One region of the Streptomyces sp. NPDC001868 genome, then DNA from elsewhere that is predicted to be linked to it. Evidence: riboswitches for the same ligand, from Rfam matches in the RefSeq annotation. Region 1 holds a riboswitch; each other region holds the start of a gene.
The links. Region 1 has a riboswitch for cyclic di-AMP ahead of ABT147_RS34385 (M23 family metallopeptidase). Riboswitches for the same ligand answer to the same signal wherever they lie in the genome.

Region 1 (7,404 bases):
CGTGGTGCGGCGCGAGGACTGCCAGTGGGACAAGCGGGGCAGCGTCGCCGTGCTCACCGACGAGGGCATGGCCCTGCTGGAACGCACGGCGCCGGGCCATGTCGAGACGGTCCGCAAGGCCGTCTTCGACCACCTCAGCCCCGAACAGATCGGCCAGTTCGAGGAGATCTGCGCGGCCATCGCGGGGGCGATCCAGGGCGGGGACCCGCAGGCGGCCGCCGGCTCCGACGACCTGCCCTGGCGCCGCCGCGCGTGCCCGTCGGGTCAGTCGAGCCAGTCGAGCCAGTCCGGTCAGCCCGGTCAGCCCGGTCAGCCCGGTCAGCCCGGTCAGGACGGTCAGGACGGTCAGTAGGTCCACCGCGAAGTTCTCCTGTGTCGCGTCTTCCCGTGTTGCGGGAATGTGAGATCGACCCAATCCGGTTGCTTGAAATTTGAAGCACGGGTTAGAGTCGCTGCGAGCGCTGTGCTTCAAAACTGAAGCACAGCGACACCCGCGCCAGGACCGGAGAACCCGCATGCCCGACTTTCCCGCTGCCACCCCGCGTGCCCGCGTCCGGGTGCCGCTGCGTTTCCAGGACGGTTACGGCGTCGACGCCGAACTGGTCACCTTCCACGGCCTCGTCGACGACCAGGAGCACCTGGCGATCGTCCTCGGCGACCCGGCGCCCGGCACGGCCCCGCTGGTCCGGCTGCACTCCGAGTGCCTGACCGGCGACGTCTTCGGCTCGGCCCGCTGCGACTGCGGTCCGCAGCTGCGCGAGGCGGTGGAGCGGATCGCCGACCGCGGTGGTGTCCTGCTCTACCTCCGCCAGGAAGGCCGGGGCATCGGCCTCTACAACAAGCTCGACGCGTACGCCCTCCAGGACCAGGGTCTCGACACCTACGAGGCGAACGCGGCGCTCGGCCTGCCGGAGGACGCCCGCGACTACACGGCGGCGGCCCAGATGCTCGGCGCCCTCGGCATCGACGAGCTGGACCTGCTCTCCAACAACCCCGACAAGGCGCGGCAGCTCCGCGACCTCGGGGTCGGCGTCCGCGACCGCGTCCCCACGGGCGTCTTCACCACCGCCCACAACGTGCGCTACCTCCGCGCGAAGGTCCTCCAGACCCAGCACACGCTTCCCCTGCCGGAGCTGACCGGGCTGACGGGACTGACGGCGGGCTGAGCCCCGGACGGAACGGCGGTGGGCGTCGGCCGGTGTTGGATGTCGGCCGGTGGTGGGCATCGGCTAGCCCACTCGGCTCCGCCGACTCGCCCGCGCCCCGTCCCCCGGAAACCCTGTATCCGTGGGGCAGCCAGAGGGTGCGAGGGAGCCGGTCGGCCGGCGGTTCTCGTATGCCCGGACGCTCGTCCGCGTGCTCCCCGTCCTGCTGATCGCCATCGGCCTCTTCTACGACCACTTCACCCCGCGCGAGTTCACGGCCGTCCCCTTCTTCACCGCCGCGCCCCTCGTGGCGGCCCCACTCTTCTCGCTGCACGGCACGGTGATCACCGGCGTCGCGTCGGTCGCCGGCATCACCGCCGTACGCCTCCACTACGACGACGCGGGCCATGTGGACGCGATCACCGAGATCGCCACGGTGGCCACCGTCGCCGTACTGGCCGTACTGATCAACCGCCTCGTCCGCCGCAGCGACGCCCGGCTCGCCACCGCCCGGGAGATCGCCGAGGCGGCGCAGCGGGCCGTACTGCCGGTGCCGCAGGAGCGGATCGGCGGGCTGGAGATCGCGGCGCGGTACGAGGCGGCGCAGGCCGGGGCGTCGATCGGGGGCGATCTGTACGCGGTGCAGGACTCGCCCCACGGTGTCCGGCTGATCGTGGGCGATGTGCGGGGCAAGGGGCTGGGGGCGGTGTCGGCGGTGGCGGTGCTGATCGGCGCGTTCCGGGAGGCGGCCGAGCAGGAGTCGACGCTCGAAGCGGTCGCCCAGCGGCTGGAACGGGCGCTGGCCCGCGAGAGCACCCGGCGGGAGGCCGCGCGCCGGGACACGGCGGTGGAGTACGAGGGGTTCGTGACGGCCGTACTGGCGGAGTTCCCGCACGGTGCCGGCCGCGCCCGGATCGTCAACCGGGGCCACCCGTCCCCCCTGCTGCTGTACGCCGACGGCACCCTGTGCACCCTGGACGCCCCGCAGCCGGCGCTCCCGCTGGGTATGGAGGACCTGGCCACCTGGCCCGACCGCGCGGAGGAGACCGGTTTCCCGCCGGGCGCCATGCTGCTCTTCTACACCGACGGCCTCTCCGAGGCGCGGGACGCGCGCGGTGTCTTCTACGACCCGGCCGAGCGCCTGTCCGGCCGGGTCTTCTCCGCCCCGCGCGCCCTGTTGACGACCCTCGCGGAAGAGGTGCGCCGGCACACGGGTGACCGCACGACGGACGACATGGCGCTGCTGGCGGTCCGCCGCCCCTGACGCACACGTCTCTCTCACATCGTGCGCGTCTCGCACCACCGAATGTCACCGACTGTGTCTGTTCGACCGTTCTCCGTATAACAACTGACGTAACGTCAGAACTTCTGTTACTCCTGAGTCAAGGTCAACTCGCCCGTTTTCCACCCCGCATGACCCGTAAAGTCCGGCGCGAAAGCCGGAACGATCATTCAGAACAGCTTGGAATGGAGCACTCGCGTCTATTAACGTTCGATAACGCAGCGCGGTCGTCCCAGCCGTCACAAGAGACGGCTCCGTGCTCACGCGTCGAATCCCGCAAGGGAACCGGGGAACCATCACTCTGGGGTGAATCGCACGGAAACCGCCGTGGCAGTACGCACGACCGGTTTACGCGCGTAGGAGACCTTCCTGCTCCGAACCCGTCAGCTAACCCGGTAGACGAAAAGGAAGGAAGGAGTACGCCCACGTGGCGTCGAACCGGTCCGCGACCGAAGCCCCGTTCGTACCGAGCCAGCGCGACGGCGAGAGCCAGACGTTCGGCTACGGCAGCTACAACAGCGACAACGAGGGCCCCTGGCAGGAGTGGAATCCCAGCGAGGAGACCATTCGCCCCGTTCGCGGCCGGCACCGCGTCGCCAAGCCGCGCGGTGGACTCGCCCGTGGCGGACTGGCCCGCAGCTCCACCGTTCTCGGCGTCGGTGTCATAGCCGCCGTCGGCGGCGCCGGCATGGCCAGCGCGCAGTCCGGCAAGGCCCCGGTCTCCATATCGATGCCCGACATGCCGAATGTCGGCTCGGTCTTCGAGGACGACGCCGAGGAGCCGGAGCCCGAGGCCTCCACCTCCCCGCTCAGCAACGCCGGCCTGACCGCCACCGACTCCGAGCAGGGCGCGGCCGACGCCGGCGAGGCGCTGCGCGCCCGCATCATGGCGCAGGCCGAGTCCCAGCAGGACGCGTTCGACAAGGCCGCCGCCGAGGCCGCCCAGACCGCCGCCGCGGACAAGGCCGCCGAGCAGGCCGCCAAGGAGAAGAAGGAAGCCGAGGCCAAGGAGGCCGCCGCCAAGCAGAAGGCGGCCGAGGAAGCCGAGCGGAAGGAAGAGGCCGAGCGCCTCGCCTCCCTCGCCAAGCAGTTCACGCTTCCCACCTCCTCGTACACCCTCACCTCCACCTTCGGCCAGGCCGGCCCCTACTGGTCCTCCGGCTACCACACCGGCCTCGACTTCGCCGCCCCCACGGGCACGCTCATCAAGGCCGTCCACAGTGGCACCATCACGCAGGCCGGCTACGAGGGTTCGTACGGCTACAAGACCGTCCTCACCCTCGATGACGGCACCGAGATCTGGTACGCCCACCAGTCCTCCATCGGCGTCAGCGTCGGCCAGAAGGTCGCCACCGGCGACGTCATCGGCCGCGTCGGCGCCACCGGCAACGTCACCGGCGCCCACCTCCACATGGAGGTCCACCCCGGCGGCTCCTCCAGCGGCATCGACCCGGCGGCATGGCTGCGCAGCAAGGGCCTGACCCCGTAAGGCAGATCAGCACCAACGACGCCGCGTAGGTCCGCGAGGACGACGCGGCGTCCGTCATGCCCGACGCCCCCTCCTCTGCCCTCCCCCTCTGCAGTCCCCTCCCCGCCCCGCCTCCCCTTCCATGCTTCACGTGCCGTTCACGCGGGGGCGGAATGCGGGCGTCCGTCCCCCTGGTTGACGTTGGACATGACTTCTCTTCGCAAGCTGGGCACATCCGAGATCGAGGTCTTCCCGCTCTCGCTCGGCGGCAATGTCTTCGGCTGGACGGCGGACGAGGCACAGTCCTTCGCCGTCCTCGACGCCTACGCGGCGGCCGGCGGCAACTTCGTCGACACGGCCGACTCCTACTCGGCGTGGGTCGAGGGCAACCAGGGCGGTGAGTCCGAGCGGATCATCGGCAAGTGGGCCAAGTCCCGCGGCAACCGCGCCGACGTGGTGATCGCGACCAAGGTGAGCCAGCACCCCGAGTACCCGGGCCTGACGGCGGCCAACATCAAGGCGGCGGCCGACGCCTCCCTCGCCCGCCTCGACACGGACTACATCGATCTCTACTACACCCACTTCGACCAGCCCGACGTCCCCGTCGAGGAGATCATCACCGCCCTGGACGACCTGGTGAAGGCCGGCAAGGTCCGCGCGATAGCCGCGTCCAACATCACCCCCGAGCGCCTGAAGGCCTCCCTGGACTTCTCGGCCGCCGAGGGCCTGGCCCGCTACGTCGCCCTCCAGCCCCACTACAACCTGGTCTCCCGGGACACCTACGAGGGCGCCCTCCAGACCCTCGCCGCCGACCACGGCCTCTCCGCCGTCCCCTACTTCGCCCTCGCCAAGGGCTTCCTCACGGGCAAGTACCGCCCCGGCACGACGGTCGACAGCCCCCGGGCGGCCGGCGCCGGCGCGTACCTGGAAACCCCGGCCGGCACGCGGGTCCTCACGGCCCTCGACGAGATCGCCGAGTCCCGCGGCGCCGCCCACGCAACCGTCGCCCTCGCCTGGCTCGCCGCCCAGCCGACAGTGGCCGCCCCCATCGCCTCAGCCCGCACCCTCGACCAACTCCCCGCCCTCCTCGCCGTCGCCGACCTCACCCTCACCCCCGAGGAACTCGACAAACTGACAACAGCATCGGCGTAGTCCCCGCCCACAGCGGCCGACAGAAACAGCCCACGCCCCTCGCACCCCCCAGCGACACGGCTGCCCGCAGCGAAACGGGGCGTGGAGGCCGTAGCCGGACCGCCGACTGCGCGACGACCGCACGCCGTACGGCGGGTGGGCTGGGGTCGACGGGGGGCAGGGGCGCCGGGCATGCATGACCGCACCGCACCGCACCCCGTACGTCGGGTCGGCCGCGTACGGCGAGAAGGGGGTGTGCCGGGGGGTGTCCGCCCGCAGCGGTTGGCGCGTCAACTCGTCAAACTTCCCAGCCCACCGATTCCGCGCCGTTCCGAGGACGGACACCCCCCGGCGCGCCCCCGACCCACCCACCGCCCCTGGGCGAACCACCCACAGGCGACAGGCGACCCACTCACCGGACCGCCAGAACGACCCACCGGCAGCGGGCGAACCACTCACCGGCAGCGGGCGAACTCGCCCGCCCCTACGACCGATACGGGTTGTACGCGGAATACGGCGGCGTCACCCCGTACCCCGCCGGTTGCGGGAACCCCGGCCCGTACCCGCCATAACCGCCCTGCCCGTGCCCATACCCGTGCCCAGCCCACCCCGCAGGCCCGACCTCCAGCCCCGCATACCCCAAGGCCGGCCGAGCCACATCCCGCCGCCGCCACAGCTCGAACAGCAACTCCCGCTCGCGCAACGCGAAGTCCGCCCCGACCCGCCCCCGCCGCCCCCGATACCGCAGAAACGCCAACTTCGTCGCGTACACCTCGTACTCCCCGACCGACCGACCCCCCGCCTTGCCGAAGTGATGCGCCGCATACTCCCGCGCCACCCGCCGAGCCCGCATCGACCCCAGTACATACGGCTCAGCCGGCGTCAGCCACCCCGCCGCCGCATACGCCGGCAACTCCTCCCGCACCTTCCGCAACTCCCGCTGCCGAGCCCAGATCACCAGCCACGTCAGCAGCCCGAACGCCGGCACCATGAACGCCGCGTACACCGCGAAGAACCCGTACTCCCCGAACGTCGCCGACCCGTTCCAGATCGAGTGCATCCCCATGGCGAGCAGCAGCCCACTCGCCGGCACGAGCACCCGCCGCGCCCGCTGCCACTCCGCGGAGAACGCCGCGACCCCGAACCCGATCCCCGTCAGCACGGTGAACAGGGGATGCGCGAACGGCGACATGATCACCCGTACGAAGAACGTGGCCGCGGTGACGGACGCCAGCCCGCTCCCCCCGCTGAGCTGGTCCGTCCCGAACGCGGTCCCCAGGTACAGGATGTTCTCGGTGAACGCGAACCCGGTCGCGGTGAACCCCGCGATCACCACCCCGTCCACGATCCCGGTGAACTCCCGCCTCCGGAACAGGAAGACGAGTAAGACGGCCGCGGCCTTGGCGGTCTCCTCCACCACGGGCGCTATGACGGTGGCCCCCAGGGTGTCGGCATGCGAGGGGTCGGCGGTGGCCGTGGCTATCCAGCGTGTGGCGAAACTGTTCGCCACGATGGCTATCAGCGCCGCCGCACACGCCCCCCAGGCGAACGCGAACACCTGGTTCCGCCAGGGCCCGGGCTCCACCCGGCCCAGCCACCGGAACACGGCCATCAGCAGCGGGACGGGCAGTATCGCGAGCCCCAGGCCGACGAGAAACCCCTCGGTGCCGGTCTGTTCACGGACGAGCGCGAGGATGACGAACCCGGAGACCCCGAGCAGCCCTATCAGCGCCCCGTATCTGACGCTCTTCCGCTGCCACCAGCGCGTGGGCCTGAACGCATACCCACCGGAGGGGCCGCTGGGCTGCGTCGGGTAGGGGGGACTGGTGGCCATTGCATTGACCCTAACGAGGGAGAGGCGCCGCCCGCGACGGCGCGTGGTGCGTCCCGCCGGACTGTGAACGACGGCCTTCAGGCGCCTGTGGGGGTGTGTTCGAACTCCTGCATCTGCTCCCGCATCCGCTCTCGTTCCTACTACTGCTCTGCTGCTCTACTACTGCTCCTGCTCCTGCTCACGTTGCTGTACGCGGCGGAAGAGCAGATCGTTCACCACATGACCCTTGTCCAGTCCCTGCCCCTCGAAACGGGTCAGCGGCCGGAAGGCGGGACGTGGCGCGAACCCGCCGTCGGCCCGGGTGTTCTCGAACTCCGGGTGCGCGGTGAGCACTTCGAGCATCTGCTCGGCGTACGGCTCCCAGTCCGTGGCACAGTGCACGATCGCCCCGGCCCGGAGCCGTGACGCGACGAGCGTGAGGAACTCCTCCTGGATCAGCCGCCGCTTGTGGTGCCGCTTCTTCGGCCAGGGATCGGGGAAGTAGACCCGCAGCCCGTCCAACGACGCGGGCGCGAGCATCTCCCGCAGCAGAATGATCGCGTCC
Region 2 (7,404 bases), on a different contig from region 1:
TGACAGTGAAGGAGCACCGCCTCGCCAACGGCCTGCGCGTGGTGCTCTCCGAGGACCACCTGACCCCGGTCGCCGCGGTGTGCCTCTGGTACGACGTCGGTTCGCGCCACGAGGTCGAGGGCCGTACGGGCCTCGCGCACCTCTTCGAGCACCTGATGTTCCAGGGCTCGGGCCAGGTGAAGGACAACGGCCACTTCGAGCTGATCCAGGGCGCGGGCGGTTCGCTGAACGGCACCACCAGCTGGGAGCGCACCAACTACTTCGAGACCATGCCCACCCACCAGCTGGAGCTGGCGCTGTGGCTGGAGGCCGACCGCATGGGCAGCCTGCTGCTCGCGCTCGACCAGAAGAACCTGGACAACCAGCGGGCCGTCGTCAAGAACGAGCGCCGCCAGCGGTACGACAACGTGCCGTACGGCACCGCCTTCGAGAAGATCTTCCGCCTGGCCTACCCGGAGGGCCACCCCTACCGGCACACGCCGATCGGCTCGATGGACGACCTGGAGGCGGCGAGCCTGGAGGACGCCCAGCAGTTCTTCCGGACGTACTACGCGCCCAACAACGCCGTCCTGTCGATCGTCGGCGACATCGACCCGGAGCAGACCCTCGCGTGGGTGGAGAAGTACTTCGGCTCCATCCCCGCGTACGACGGCAAGCCCGAGCCCCGCGACGGCTCGCTGCCCGACATCATGGGCGAGCAGCTGCGCGAGGTGATCGAGGAGAACGTGCCCGCCCGCGCGCTGATGGCCTCCTACCGGCTGCCGGAGGACGGCACGCGCGCGTGCGACGCGGCCGACCTGGCGCTCACGATCCTCGGCGGCGGCGAGTCGTCCCGCCTGTACAACCGGCTCGTACGCCGTGACCGTACGGCTGTGACGGCGGGGTTCGGCCTGCTGCGGCTGGCCGGCGCGCCCTCCATGGCGTGGCTGGACGTGAAGACCTCCGGTGACGTCGAGGTGCCCGTCATCGAGGCCGCCGTCGACGAGGAGCTCGCCCGCTTCGCCGCGGAGGGCCCCACGGCCGAGGAGATGGAGCGCGCCCAGGCCCAGTTGGAGCGCGAGTGGCTTGACCGGCTCGGCACGGTCGCGGGCCGCGCCGACGAACTGTGCCGGTACGCGGTCCTGTTCGGCGACCCGAAGCTCGCCCTCACCGCCGTCGACCGCGTCCTGGAGGTGACGGCCGACGAGGTCCAGGAGATCGCCAAGGCGCGCCTGAGGCCCGACAACCGCGCGGTGCTCGTCTACGAGCCCGTCGACGGCGAAGAGGGCACCGAAGACGAAGCCGCCGAGGCGGAGGCCGCCGAAGGCACGGACGAGAACGAGGAGTCGGCGAAGTGACCGAGCTCGCGACCATGGACTTCCACCCGCAGCCCCAGGCCGGCGAGGCCAGGCCCTGGGCGTTCCCGGCGCCCGAGCGCGGCACCCTGGACAACGGCCTGACCGTGCTGCGCTGCCACCGCCCCGGCCAGCAGGTCGTCGCGGTCGAGGTCATCCTCGACGCGCCCCTGGACGCCGAGCCGGCCGGCCTCGACGGCGTCGCCACCATCATGACCAGGGCGTTCTCCGAGGGCACCGACAAGCACACGGCCGAGGAGTTCGCCGCCGAGCTGGAGCGCTGCGGCGCCACCCTCGACTCGCACGCCGACCACCCCGGCGTGCGTCTGTCCCTCGAAGTGCCCGTGTCGCGGCTGGAGAAGGCGCTCGGTCTGCTGGCCGACGCCCTGCGGGCACCGGCGTTCGAGGACAGCGAGATCGAGCGGCTGGTCGCCAACCGGCTCGACGAGATCCCGCACGAGACCGCCAACCCGGGCCGCCGGGCCGCCAAGGAGCTCTACAAGCGGCTGTTCCCGGCCACGTCCCGGATGTCGCGGCCCCGCCAGGGCACCGAGGAGACCGTCGAGGGCATCGACTCCGCGGCCGTACGCGCCTTCTACGAGCGGCACGTACGCCCCGCGACGGCCACCGCCGTGGTCGTCGGCGACCTCACCGGAGTCGACCTCGACGCCCTGCTCGGCGACACCCTGGGCGCCTGGACGGGCTCCCCGGCCAAGCCGAGCGTCGTGCCGGCGGTCACCGCCGACGACGCCGGGCGCGTGATCATCGTGGACCGCCCCGGTTCCGTCCAGACCCAGTTGCTCATCGGCCGTGTGGGCGCCGACCGGCACGACCGTGTGTGGCCGGCGCAGGTGCTCGGCACCTACTGCCTCGGCGGCACCCTCACCTCCCGTCTGGACCGTGTCCTGCGCGAGGAGAAGGGCTACACCTACGGGGTGCGCGCGTTCGGGCAGGTGCTGCGCTCCGCCCCCGACGGCTCGGGCGCGGCGATGCTCGCCATCAGCGGCTCCGTCGACACCCCGAACACCGGGCCGGCGCTGGACGACCTGTGGACGGTGCTGCGGACCCTCGCGGCCGAGGGACTGACCGACGCCGAGCGCGATGTCGCCGTGCAGAACCTCGTCGGGGTCGCCCCCCTCAAGTTCGAGACGGCCGCGGCCGTGGCGGGCACGCTGGCCGACCAGGTCGAGCAGCACCTGCCGGACGACTACCAGTCGACGCTGTACCGCCAACTCGCCGCCACCGGCACGGTGGAGGCCACCGCGGCCGCCGTGAGCGCCTTCCCGGTGGACCGGCTGGTGACCGTCCTCGTCGGGGACGCCGCGCAGATCGAGGAGCCGGTCAGGGCCCTCGGAATCGGTGAAGTCACCGTCGTACCGGCCGAGTAGAAGCCGAGGAGAGGCCGAGGGGAAGCCGAGGAGGAACCGGACAGAAGGACACGCGTCCGTGGGGCCCTGGTGACTGAAGAGTCACCAGGGCCCGCGTTTGTCCGTATTGATGGCGGAGGTTGTGTGTCTGACCTGTGGCGTACTTAACAAATCCTGTGATCCGTTTGTTATTTCGAAGACGGCCCGCTTAGCGTCGGTCCGGCTGTTCGTCAGAAGTTCGCCGCAGCCGCGGCACCGGACAGTCATCGCCGAGTCCCCGCATGGCGCGAGCCAGGGGAGCCGGGGACCCACCGAAGTCCCTGGGGTGAATCGGGTGCCCTTCGCGGAGCGACGCGAAACGGGGGGCGGCCGTAGGAGACCTTCCTGCTCCGAACCCGTCAGCTAACCCGGTAGGCGAGAGGGAAGGAAAGGACCAGCCACTTCATGGCGTTCACCCGCGCCCCCGGGAAGCACCGCCGTCCCGGCCGTGTGCAGCGCACGACCACGAGGAACGTGGGCGTCGCCGCTCTCACCACCACCGGTGTCATCGGCACCCTGGCCGCTCCCGCGCTCGCCGCGGAGGAGCCCGCCGTCGAGCAGACCGGCCTGAACCAGATCATCGTCCTCGGCGACACGGTCGCCGACCAGGTGGACGCCCAGGCCGTCGCCCAGCAGCAGGCCGCCGAGGTCGCCGCCGTCAAGAAGAAGGCGCAGGAGGAGGCCCGCAAGGCCGCCGCCGAGAAGGCCGAGCAGGAACGTGCCGTCGCCAAGGAGCGCGAGGAGATCAAGGCCCGCGCCGCCCGCGCCGCCGAGCGCGAGCGCCTGAACACCTACGTCTCCCCGATCAGCGGCTCGTACATCTCCACCGGCTACAAGGCCGGCGGCGCCGTCTGGTCCTCCGGCAGCCACACCGGCGTCGACTTCCACGCCGCGTCCGGCACGACCGTCCTGGCGGTCGGCGCCGGCACCGTCGTCGAGGCGGGCTGGGGCGGTGCGTACGGCAACAACATCGTCATCAAGATGAACGACGGCACGTACACGCAGTACGGCCACCTGTCGTCCATCGGCGTCTCCGTCGGCCAGACCGTCACCCCCGGCCAGCAGATCGGCCTCTCCGGGGCGACCGGCAACGTCACCGGCGCGCATCTGCACTTCGAGGCCCGGACGACGGCCGAGTACGGCTCGGACATGGACCCCGTCGCGTACCTGCGCTCGCACGGCGTGAACGTCTGACGGACCCACCGCTTCGCAGGAGGCCCCGGCTCACCGAGCCGGGGCTTTCCGCGTTGTGCGTACCTGTTGTGACGTAGCTCCTGTCCAAAAAATATCCCTGGATTCCGGTCCGCCATCGGAAATTCCGGCTCGCTGCAATAGAGTCACTGGAACACACGTCAATCATCGACGTTTCACGGGGATTAAGGCGGAGGTCGGTCATGCGTATTCCGGCGCATTCGGTATGCACGGCGATCCGTGATGACATCGTCGCGGGTGTCTACGAGCGCGGCAGCCGTCTCACCGAGGAACTGCTCGCCCGCCGGTACGGCGTCAGCCGGGTCCCCGTGCGCGAGGCGCTGCGCACCCTGGAGGCCGAGGGCTTCGTGGTGACCCGACGGCACGCGGGCGCGTGCGTCGCCGAGCCGACCGAGCAGGAGGCCGCCGACCTGCTGGAGATGCGCATGCTGCTGGAGCCGCTGGGCGCCGCCCGTGCCGCCCAGCGCCGTACGGAGGCGCACCTCAAGGTGTTGCGGGGCCTGGTCAGACTGGGCCAGGAGCGGGCCAGGAGGGGCACCAGCGAGGATCTGCGCTCCCTGGGCGGCTGGTTCCACGAGACGCTCGCACAGGCGTCCGGCAGCCCCGCCCTGACCTCGACACTCGCCCAGCTGCGGCACAAGATCGCCTGGATGTACGCGGTCGAGGCACCGGCGAACCCCGTGGAGTCCTGGGCGGAGCACGGCGGCATCGTGGACGCCGTCGCGCGCGGCGACAGCGACCGGGCCCGGACCATCACCTCCCTGCACACCGAGCGCGCCACCGCCGCGCACCGGCTCCGATTTCCGGGCGGGGCCGGCGGGGCGGAACGCCCGGAGCGTGTGAGGACTTCGCAACACCCCGTAAACATGCCGAGCCTGCGGCATTAACACGGGAGCCGTATACAAAGAGGGAAGAATTCCGAAGGGCATTCTTTCTGCTGCCCGCAGAACGGAATGGAACGGAATCAGGACGAAAATGCGAAGGGCCCGCCCGATAAATCGGACGAGCCCTTCGGTGTGTGTGCGGGTGGTGCGTGCGGGTGGCCTTTCCGGCCTTTCCGCTTCGGTTGCCCGGTCGGTCAGACCGTCTCGGGGAGTTCTTCGAGGCCCTCGGCCACGAGCTTCGCCAGACGGTCGAGCGCGACGTCCGCGCCCTCGGCGTCGGAGGCGAGCACGATCTCCTCGCCGCCCTGGGCGCCGAGGCCCAGGACCGCCAGCATGGAGGCCGCGTTGACGGGGTTCCCGTCGGCCTTGGCGATCGTCACGGGGATACCGGAGGCCGTGGTGGCCCGGACGAAGATGGATGCGGGGCGGGCGTGGAGGCCCTCGGCCCAGCCGACGTTGACGCGGCGCTCAGCCATGTGATGCTGCCCTTCAGGTGTCTCGGGTACTGCGGAGAGGTCTAGACCGGTTGTCTAGACCAGTTTCCCATATGTGGCGACGTACCGGAACGGGCCCACGGCCTGGCCACGAACCGGCTGTCGCACTTCTGTTGTGCTTCTGTTGTGCCGCCCCAGACTGCCCCGCGCCGCATGCGTACGCGAGCCGTACTCTGGGGCCCATGCAGACCTCGTCGGACCGGCATGAGTACCCCGCCCACTGGGAGGCCGACGTGGTGCTGCGCGACGGCGGCACCGCACGCGTCAGGCCCATCACCGTCGATGACGCCGAGCGTCTCGTCAGCTTCTACGAGCAGGTCTCGGACGAGTCGAAGTACTACCGCTTCTTCGCGCCCTACCCTCGCCTGTCCGCCAAGGACGTCCACCGCTTCACGCACCACGACTTCGTGGACCGGGTGGGGCTCGCCGCCACGGTGGGCGGCGAGTTCATCGCCACCGTACGCTACGACCGCATCGGCGCCGACGGGACGGCCGCGTCCGCCCCCGCCGACGAGGCCGAGGTCGCCTTCCTCGTGCAGGACGCCCACCAGGGCCGGGGCGTCGCCTCCGCCCTGCTGGAACACATCGCCGCCGTCGCCCGTGAACGCGACATCAGACGCTTCGCCGCCGAGGTGCTCCCCGCCAACAGCAAGATGATCAAGGTGTTCACCGACGCCGGGTACCAGCAGAAGCGCAGCTTCGAGGACGGCGTCGTCCGCCTGGAGTTCGATCTGGAGCCCACCGACCGCTCCCTCGCCGTGCAGCGCGCGCGGGAGCAGCGGGCCGAGGCCAGATCCGTCCAGCGGCTGCTCGCCCCCGGCTCGGTCGCCGTCATCGGCGCCGGGCGCACACCGGGCGGAGTGGGCCGCAGTGTCCTCGCCAATCTCCGGGAAGCGGGCTTCACCGGGCGGCTGTACGCGGTGAACAAGGCCCTCGGGGAGGACGAGAAGGAACTCGACGGGGTGCCCGCGCACCGTTCCGTCACCGACATCGAGGGGCCCGTCGACCTCGCGGTCGTCGCCGTCCCCGCCGCCCATGTCCCCGAGGTCGTCGCCCAGTGCGGTGAACACGGCGTGCAGGGGCTCGTGGTCGTCTCCGCCGGATACGCCGAGAGCGGCCCCGAGGGGCGCGAGCGCCAGCGCGAACTGGTGCGCCAGGCGCGCACGTACGGCATGCGCATCATCGGTCCGAACGCCTTCGGGATCATCAACACCGCCCCCGACGTCCGGCTCAACGCCTCGCTCGCCCCCGAGACCCCGCGCTCCGGGCGCATCGGCCTCTTCGCCCAGTCCGGCGCCATCGGGATCGCGCTGCTGTCCCGGCTGCACCGGCGCGGGGGAGGGGTCACCGGTGACACGGGCGTCTCCACCTTCGTGTCGTCCGGCAACCGCGCGGACGTGTCCGGGAACGACGTCCTCCAGTACTGGTACGACGACCCGGACACCGATGTCGTCCTCATGTACCTGGAGTCCATCGGAAACCCGCGCAAGTTCACCCGCCTCGCCCGGCGCACGGCGGCGGTCAAGCCGCTCGTGGTGGTGCAGGGGGCGCGCCACGGTTCCGCGCCCCAGGGGCATGCCGTGCGCGCCACCCGGCTGCCCCACACCACCGTGTCCGCGCTGCTGCGGCAGGCCGGGGTGATCCGGGTCGACACGATCACGGAGCTGGTCGACGCGGGGCTGCTGCTGGCCCGGCAGCCGCTGCCGGCGGGGCCGCGGGTGGCGATCCTGGGGAACTCCGAGTCGCTGGGGATGCTCACGTACGACGCGTGCCTCTCCGAGGGGCTGCGGCCGCTGCCCCCGCTGGACCTGACCACCGGGGCCTCGGCGCGGGACTTCCACGCGGCGCTGTCCCGGGCGCTGGCGGACGACTCGTGCGACGCGGTGGTGGTGACGGCGATTCCGGCGCTGGGGGAGATGTCGCCGGGGGATGCGGCACTGGCGGAGGCGTTGCGGTCGGCTGCGGCGGCGAATCCGTCCAAGCCGGTGCTTGTGGTGCACGTCGAGCTGGGTGGCTTGGCCGAAGCGTTGTCGGCCGCAGCCAGTACTGCGCCCCAGGTCGGCGAGAAGGCGCC
Region 3 (7,404 bases), on a different contig from region 1:
GCTCGCGACGTCCGCCGACTGGCGGCTGCCGACGCGCTCGGCGAGGGCGGCGCCGTCCAGGTACTGGTCCGGGTCGGCGGAGAGGGCGAGCTGCCAGGAGGGGTCCATGCCCCCGTCCCGGTACTGCGCCGCCGCCAGTGAACCGAGTTCGTCCCGGGCCGAGTTGAGGCGCTCGGTGCGGCGGGCGGCCTGGTCGCGCAGCTCTTCGAGGTTCTCCTGCGCCTTGTCGGCCTTCTCCTTCGCCCCGTTGTACTTCTCGGTGGCGACCTCAGCCTCTTGGTACAGCTTGTCCACTTTCGCCTTGACCTGGTCAGGCGTGAGCTGTGGATCGGCGTGTCCGGTGCCGTCGAAACCGGTCGCGGTCGCCGCGCCCGCGAGGGCGAACGTCGCGGCCGTGCGGACCGTATGGCCGCCGAGCGAGCGCTGTCTGGGCTTGCGGTGCGCTGCCACGTGGAGTCCACGTCCTCTCCGTACGACCGCCGTCCGAAGTACGAACATCGTCTGTCCGTACGGACCGCCTGGGGGAAGCGGTGACGCGTCCGGCGGCGGCCCGCACAGGGGGAGCGGGACGCCGCCGGACTTTCTCGGCGGTGGTGTCCGACTGCCGCCCCTGGTCCGGGCGGCGGTGGGGAGCCGGGCACCTGAGGGAGGACGCTAAACCTGGCTGTGAGGGCACGGTAACGCGTTGTACGGAAGTGGCGTGCACCGACCGCGAGGTGACCGTATGTGACCGTGATCCCGTCCTGGCGCCGTCGACTTCACGCTGCGCGATGACCGATGCGGCGATTTCGGACCGGGCGGGGGTGTGGCGGTGCTATGCGGCGCATATATGCAAGATCGTCAGGGTGTCGGGGACGCCCGGGACGCCCGGAACGCCCGGAGCGTGCCGCCCTCGGCGCCTCCGGGTACCCGCCCGGTGGCCGGTGGATCACAGGCCTCTCATTAGGCTCCGCGCATGGACGTACTCATCCACATCCTCGTCGGCCTCCACATCATCGGCATCGCCTCCCTCCTGGGCGGCTTCCTCACCCAGATGAAGGCCATGGGCCAGGGCACCGCCCGATTCGTCCCCGCCATGCTGCACGGCGCCCTCACGATGCTCGTCACCGGCGTGCTTCTCGTCGGCCTCAACCAGGCCGACGACCAGCCCGTCAACAACATCAAGATCGGCGTCAAACTCGCCCTGCTGATCGTGATCCTGGGGCTGGTCTACGTGAAACGGGACGAAGAGACGGTGGAGAAGCCGCTGTTCGGCCTGGTGGGCGCGCTGACCATCGCGAACGTCTTCATCGCGGTGCTCTGGACCTGAGGGCTCGCGCGTCTGTGCGAAGAACGCTGCCGCTACGCCGGCCGCACCACGCTGTGGATCGACGACTCCCCGTCGTAGAAGACCGACTCCTCGCGGACGTACGTTCCCGGCTTCGGGGCGTGGATCATCATGCCGTTGCCGATGTAGAGGCCGACGTGGCCGATGTTGTCGTAGAAGAAGATGAGATCGCCGGGCCTGGCGTTGGCGAGGGGGACGGTCGTGCCGGTCTTGACCTGGTCGTAGGTGGTGCGGGGCAGGTCGACGCCGGCGGCCTTCCAGGCGGCCTGGGTGAGGCCGGAGCAGTCGTAGGAGCCGGGGCCGGTGGCGCCCCAGACGTACGGCTTGCCGATCTGCGCGCGGGCGAAGGCGAGGGCCTTGGCGGCCTTCGAGGCGTAGGTGGCGTCCTCGGCCGGGGCGGCGGTCTCGGTGGTGCCGGTGGACGTCTCCGCGCCGGTGGAGGGCTCCTCCTGGGTCCCCTGGGCCCCTTGGGTGCTCGGGGCGCCCTGGGTCTCCTGCGCCTCCTGGGCCGTCGTCCGCGCCGCCGTCTGCTGCCGCGCGAGTTCCTCGGCCTTGCGGTCGGCCTCCTCCCGCTCGCGCTGTTCGATCGCGGCGAGCCGGGCCTGCTCCTCGGCGGTGAGGGTGGAGAGCAGTTCGCGGGCCTGGGCGAGCTTCGCCTGGACCTTGGCCTTGCTGGTCTTGAGGGCGTTCTGTGACTCGGTGAGCTGTTCGAGGCTGTCGCTCGCCTCCTGGCGCTGCTTCGTCGCCTCGGCCTGATCGGTGACGTACGCGTCGACGGCGTCCTTCTGGCGCTCCGTCAACCGGTCCATCAACTGGTTCTGGTCGAAGTAGTCCTGCGGGTTGTCCGCCAGGAGCAGCGAGGCCTGATCGGGGGCGGCCGCGCCGGTGCGGTACTGGGCCGCGGCGAACGAACCCAGCTCCTCCCGCGCCTCGTTGAGCTTCTCCGTGCGCTTGGCGACGGAGTCGAGGAGGGTGTCGACCTGCTTCTTCTGCTTGGTCGTCCTCTCCTTGGCCGCGTTGTAGTTCTCGGTCGCCGAACCGGCCTGGCGGTAGAGGGCGTCGACCTTCTTCTCGACTTCCTCCAGGCTCGGCTTGTCGTCGGCCGAGGGTGCGGCCGCGGCCGTTTGGGAGAGCAGGGCCACGGAGGTGAGGGCGGCCGTGGCGAGAGCGGGGGTGCGTATGCCCACGCGTGTTCCGGCAGGACGCGGCTTGCGGTGCGGCGCCATGGTTCGGCGTCTCCTTCCGTTGTCCGCCTACCGAGTTAGCTGTCGGGTTCGGGCGCAAGCTTCGGAAGGTTTGCCCTACGACCCTTGCCGCGTGCGGCGGTCGGGTCGATTCACCCCAGAGGATCGGTGGGTCCCCGGCTCCGGCTGCCACGGGAGGCGTGCCGGACTCGGCGGAGGGTCGTGCGGCCCGGCGACGTTCGCCGGTTGGGTCGTACGGCCCAGAAGAAAAAGCTAGCCAACTCGTGTGGCCCGTGTGAAGGTTGATGTTCGATATGCCCGATACGTTTTCGTGACCTTAGCCTCTTCGGCACGACAGGCGGTACGCTCGATCGCTCACCGTCGCAACGCGGTCGCGGTGTGTGGCGGATGCGGACTTCCCGGGGCGGCCTCTCGCTGTCAGTGGGGGCGCCTAGACTCGGAGAGCGATGAGCAGCCTCTTTGACGACAGCTTCCTGGCGGACCTCCAGGCCCCCCGCGGCCACGCGGAGGAGCCCCCGCCGCCGCCCGAGGACGATCACGTACCGGAGCCGCTTCCGGACGATCTGTTCGGCGGGAAGTTCGACGCGCCCCCGGACCGCGACGCGTACTACCGCGACGGCGCCCCCCGCCCGGCCCTGGACGCGGCGGCCCTCCTCGACGGGCTCAACGAGAACCAGCGCGCGGCCGTGGTCCACGCCGGCTCGCCCCTGCTCATCGTGGCCGGCGCCGGCTCCGGCAAGACCCGGGTGCTCACCCATCGCATCGCACACCTGCTCGGCGAGCGGCATGTCCACCCGGGCCAGATCCTCGCGATCACCTTCACCAACAAGGCCGCCGGCGAGATGAAGGAGCGCGTCGAGCAGCTCGTCGGCCCGCGCGCCCACGCGATGTGGGTCATGACCTTCCACAGCTCGTGCGTCCGGATCCTGCGGCGCGAGTCGAAGAGGCTCGGCTTCACATCCTCCTTCTCGATCTACGACGCCGCCGACAGCAAGCGCCTGATGGCGCTCGTCTGCCGTGATCTGGACCTCGATCCGAAGCGCTTCCCGCCCAAGTCCTTCAGCGCCAAGATCTCGAACCTGAAGAACGAGCTGATCGACGAGGAGGACTTCGCCGCCCAGGCCTCCGACGGCTTCGAGAAGACGCTCGCCCAGGCCTACGCGATGTACCAGTCCCGCCTCCGCGAGGCGAACGCGCTCGACTTCGACGACCTGATCATGACGACGGTCAATCTGCTGCGCGCCTTCCCGGACGTCGCCGAGCACTACCGCCGCCGCTTCCGCCATGTCCTCGTCGACGAGTACCAGGACACCAACCACGCACAGTACGCCCTGGTCAGAGAGCTGGTCGGCACCTCCGAGCACCCCGTGGACGTACCGCCCAACGAGGGGGACGTACCGCCCGCCGAGCTGTGCGTCGTGGGTGACGCCGACCAGTCGATCTACGCCTTCCGCGGCGCGACCATCCGCAACATCCTCCAGTTCGAGGAGGACTACCCGGACGCGACGACGATCCTGCTGGAGCAGAACTACCGCTCCACCCAGACCATCCTGAGCGCCGCCAACGCGGTCATCGAGCGCAACGAGTCCCGCCGCCCCAAGAACCTGTGGACCAACGCGGGCGCGGGCGCGCAGATCACCGGCTATGTCGCCGACACCGAGCACGACGAGGCCCAGTTCGTCGCCGACGAGATAGACCGACTGACGGACGCGGGCGACGCGAAGGCGGGAGACGTCGCCGTCTTCTACCGTACGAACGCCCAGTCCCGTGTCTTCGAAGAGGTGTTCATCCGCGTCGGCCTGCCCTACAAGGTCGTCGGCGGTGTCCGCTTCTACGAGCGCAAGGAGGTCCGGGACGTCCTCGCGTATCTGCGTGTCCTCGCCAACCCGGAGGACTCCGTCCCGCTGCGCCGCATCCTCAACGTCCCCAAGCGCGGCATCGGCGACCGCGCCGAGGCGATGATCGACGCCCTCTCGCAGCGCGAGAAGATCAGCTTCTCGCAGGCCCTGAAGCGCGTCGACGAGGCGTACGGCATGGCGGCCCGGTCGACGAACGCCGTCAAGCGGTTCAACACGCTGCTGGAGGACCTGCGGACCGTCGTCGAGTCCGGTGCCGGACCGGCGACCATCCTGGAGGCCGTCCTCGAACGCACCGGCTATCTCGCCGAGTTGCAGGCCTCCACCGACCCGCAGGACGAGACCCGCATCGAGAACCTCCAGGAACTCGCCGCCGTCGCCCTGGAGTTCGAGCAGGAGTCCGGGGCCGCGGCAGGCGAAGGGGAGGGCGAGGGCGAGGCTGCCGCGACACCCGTCGGCCTCTCCGCCTTCCTGGAGCGGGTCGCGCTGGTCGCCGACTCCGACCAGATCCCGGACGACGAGGAGGACGGCTCGGGCGTCATCACGCTCATGACCCTCCACACCGCCAAGGGCCTGGAGTTCCCGGTCGTCTTCCTCACCGGTATGGAGGACGGCGTCTTCCCGCACATGCGCGCCCTCGGCCAGACCAAGGAACTGGAGGAGGAGCGCCGCCTCGCGTACGTCGGCATCACCCGCGCGCGGGAACGGCTCTACCTCACCCGGTCCGCGCTCCGCAGCGCCTGGGGCCAGCCCTCGTACAACCCGCCGTCCCGGTTCCTGGAGGAGATCCCGGCCACCCATCTGGAGTGGAAGCGCACGGGTGCCTCCGCGCCGGTGTCCTCGGGCCCGGCCGGCGGGATCGCGTCCTCGTTGTCCTCGTCCCGTTCCCGCTCCTCGGCCTCCGGCGCGTCCGGCTTCGCGACCCGCCGGAGCAACGAGAAGCCGGTGGTCTCGCTCGCCGTGGGCGACCGCGTCACCCATGACCAGTTCGGCCTCGGCACGGTCGTCGGCGTCGGCGGCTCGGGTGCCAACGCGGAGGCGACGATCGACTTCGGCGACACCAAGCCGAAGCGGCTGCTGCTGCGGTACGCGCCGGTGGAGAAGCTGTAGCGAGCCGGCTCCCGTCTCGTCACCGACATGACTCGGGCCCCTGCTCGGCAGGGGCCCGGTCCTCGTCCTTGTTCTTGTCCTGTCCGGATGCGCCCGTATGCGCGCGTCCGTGACGGAGGCCGCTACGGCGTCCGTTACGTCGGGTCCAGCCCGTGGCTGCGCAGCCACGGCAGCGGGTCGATGGCGGAGCCGCCCGCCGGGTGGACCTCGAAGTGCAGGTGCGGGCCGGTGGAGTTGCCCGAGTTGCCGGAGTAGGCGATGGTGTCGCCGGCCTTGACGGTCGTACCGGAGGCGACCTTGTACGTGGAGAGGTGGCAGTACCAGGTCTCGGTGCCGTCCTTGGCGGTCACGATGACCATGTTGCCGTAGGCGCTGTTCCACTGGGTGCGCACGGTGCCGTCGGTCGCGGCCATCACCGGGGTGCCGTACGAGACCGGGAAGTCGATACCGGTGTGCAGGCTCATCCAGTTGACGCCGGACTGGCCGTAGTAGGCGCTGAGTCCGTGCCTGGCGACCGGCAGGGCGAACTTGGGCCGCAGTCGCTCCTTGCGTGCCGCCTCGGCCGCCGCCTTCTTCTGCTGCAGCTCCTGCTGGGCCTTGAGGTCGATACGCTCCTGCGTCCGGCTCGCGCGGTCGGCGAAGTCGTCGGCCTCGGCGGAGAGACTCTCCAGCTGGGTGTCGAGCTGGTTGTTGGCGGTGGACGGCTTCACGGCGGTGGCGTCCGACTTGACGGTCGCCGTCGTCTCCGTGTCGTCCGACGTGGCACCGACCGAGGCCGCCGCGATGCCGGCGACTCCCATGACACAGGCCGACGGAACGGCCACGGTCAGCAGGGCGGAACGTTTGGCCGGAGCCTTCCGGCGCGATCGCGAGGCCGCGCGGGTGGCCGCCCGGCCGGGGCTCGTGCTGTGGGTGGCCGCCGGGGCGGCCTCCTCCTCGCCGTCGAGGAGCGCGGCGCGGTCCGCGCCGTCGGTCTCGAACTCGCCGTCCGCGGGGAGGTGTTCGTCCTGGTCGTACGGGGCGATGTGCTCGAAGGTGGCCGTCGCCTGCTGGTGGAAGTCCGCGGCCTCGGCCGACAGGTCCACCACCACGGTCTGCGGGTGCTCGTGCGCGTCGTACGACTCGGGGGCGGAGCCACTGTGTTCGTCGGCGACGGGAGTGCCGTCGCTGTTCCACTGCGTGGCGTCGAACGCGCCCGTGTCGAAGTGCTGGGTGCCGACCCACTGCTGGGTCTGGTCGGCCTGCCCCGACTGGCCGGACTCGTCGGACTGTTCGGCCGACAGCCAGCCGCTCGCGTCCCACTGTCCGCTGGCATCGGGGCCCGAGGACTGCGTCGGGACCTGGGAGAGGTGCTCGTAACCGGCCGACCAGGACGTCGAGTCGTAGGCGCCCGTGTCGTACGCGGCCTGGTGCTGCGCGGCGTACGGGTCGTAGTTCAGCGTCTGGTGGCTGCCCGTCGACCACTGCGAGGCGTCGTACGAACCGGTGCCGGGGTCATTGCCGGGCAGGTCGCCGAAGAGGGGGTCGACCGCGAAGGTGCCGGTCGCCTGGGCACCGGTGCCGGGGTCGAAACCAGTGGCGGGATAGTCGCCGTACGTGGTGAAGTCGCCGTAGCCGGCTTCCTGGTGGCCGTACGACGCGTAGTGCGCCGGGTCGGCTTCGGAAGCCGGAGCCGGGGGTGTTGCGGTCCCCGACGGGTGACGATCGTTCACCAACTTCTCTTTCGCCTCGACGACAGGGGCTGGCAGAGCAGTGCGGTGACTGTACCCGGCGGTATGCGGGCGCGACAATCTTCAACGGGTTTCACGCGCGCAGGAAACGGGCATTCGAGCGTCTTTCGGCGGTCTGTGGGCATGACTTTGGCCTTGCGTTCGAAGGCTGTTCGATAGTCGACCGCTGTGTGAGG

Region 2: linked by a shared signal. The riboswitch ahead of ABT147_RS03115 (M23 family metallopeptidase) and the one ahead of ABT147_RS34385 (M23 family metallopeptidase) in region 1 are both predicted to bind cyclic di-AMP.
Region 3: linked by a shared signal. The riboswitch ahead of ABT147_RS05715 (C40 family peptidase) and the one ahead of ABT147_RS34385 (M23 family metallopeptidase) in region 1 are both predicted to bind cyclic di-AMP.

The regions. Positions count from the first base shown of each region.
Region 1 is NZ_JBEOYO010000041.1:50,410-57,813, forward strand. It holds gene ABT147_RS34370 (MarR family winged helix-turn-helix transcriptional regulator) at 1-352, shown strand, start outside; gene ABT147_RS34375 (GTP cyclohydrolase II) at 516-1,166, shown strand; gene ABT147_RS34380 (PP2C family protein-serine/threonine phosphatase) at 1,288-2,409, shown strand; cyclic di-AMP (ydaO/yuaA leader) riboswitch at 2,683-2,844, shown strand; gene ABT147_RS34385 (M23 family metallopeptidase) at 2,855-3,916, shown strand; gene ABT147_RS34390 (aldo/keto reductase) at 4,103-5,047, shown strand; gene ABT147_RS34395 (PrsW family intramembrane metalloprotease) at 5,511-6,860, opposite strand; gene trmB (tRNA (guanosine(46)-N7)-methyltransferase TrmB) at 7,020-7,404, opposite strand, start outside.
Region 2 is NZ_JBEOYO010000002.1:143,534-150,937, forward strand. It holds gene ABT147_RS03105 (M16 family metallopeptidase) at 1-1,337, shown strand, start outside; gene ABT147_RS03110 (M16 family metallopeptidase) at 1,334-2,722, shown strand; cyclic di-AMP (ydaO/yuaA leader) riboswitch at 2,959-3,133, shown strand; gene ABT147_RS03115 (M23 family metallopeptidase) at 3,146-3,934, shown strand; gene ABT147_RS03120 (GntR family transcriptional regulator) at 4,135-4,839, shown strand; gene ABT147_RS03125 (HPr family phosphocarrier protein) at 5,031-5,312, opposite strand; gene ABT147_RS03130 (bifunctional acetate--CoA ligase family protein/GNAT family N-acetyltransferase) at 5,513-7,404, shown strand, end outside.
Region 3 is NZ_JBEOYO010000003.1:213,217-220,620, reverse strand. It holds gene ABT147_RS05725 (C40 family peptidase) at 1-450, opposite strand, end outside; gene ABT147_RS05720 (hypothetical protein) at 956-1,309, shown strand; gene ABT147_RS05715 (C40 family peptidase) at 1,342-2,553, opposite strand; cyclic di-AMP (ydaO/yuaA leader) riboswitch at 2,563-2,736, opposite strand; gene pcrA (DNA helicase PcrA) at 2,979-5,498, shown strand; gene ABT147_RS05705 (M23 family metallopeptidase) at 5,633-7,210, opposite strand.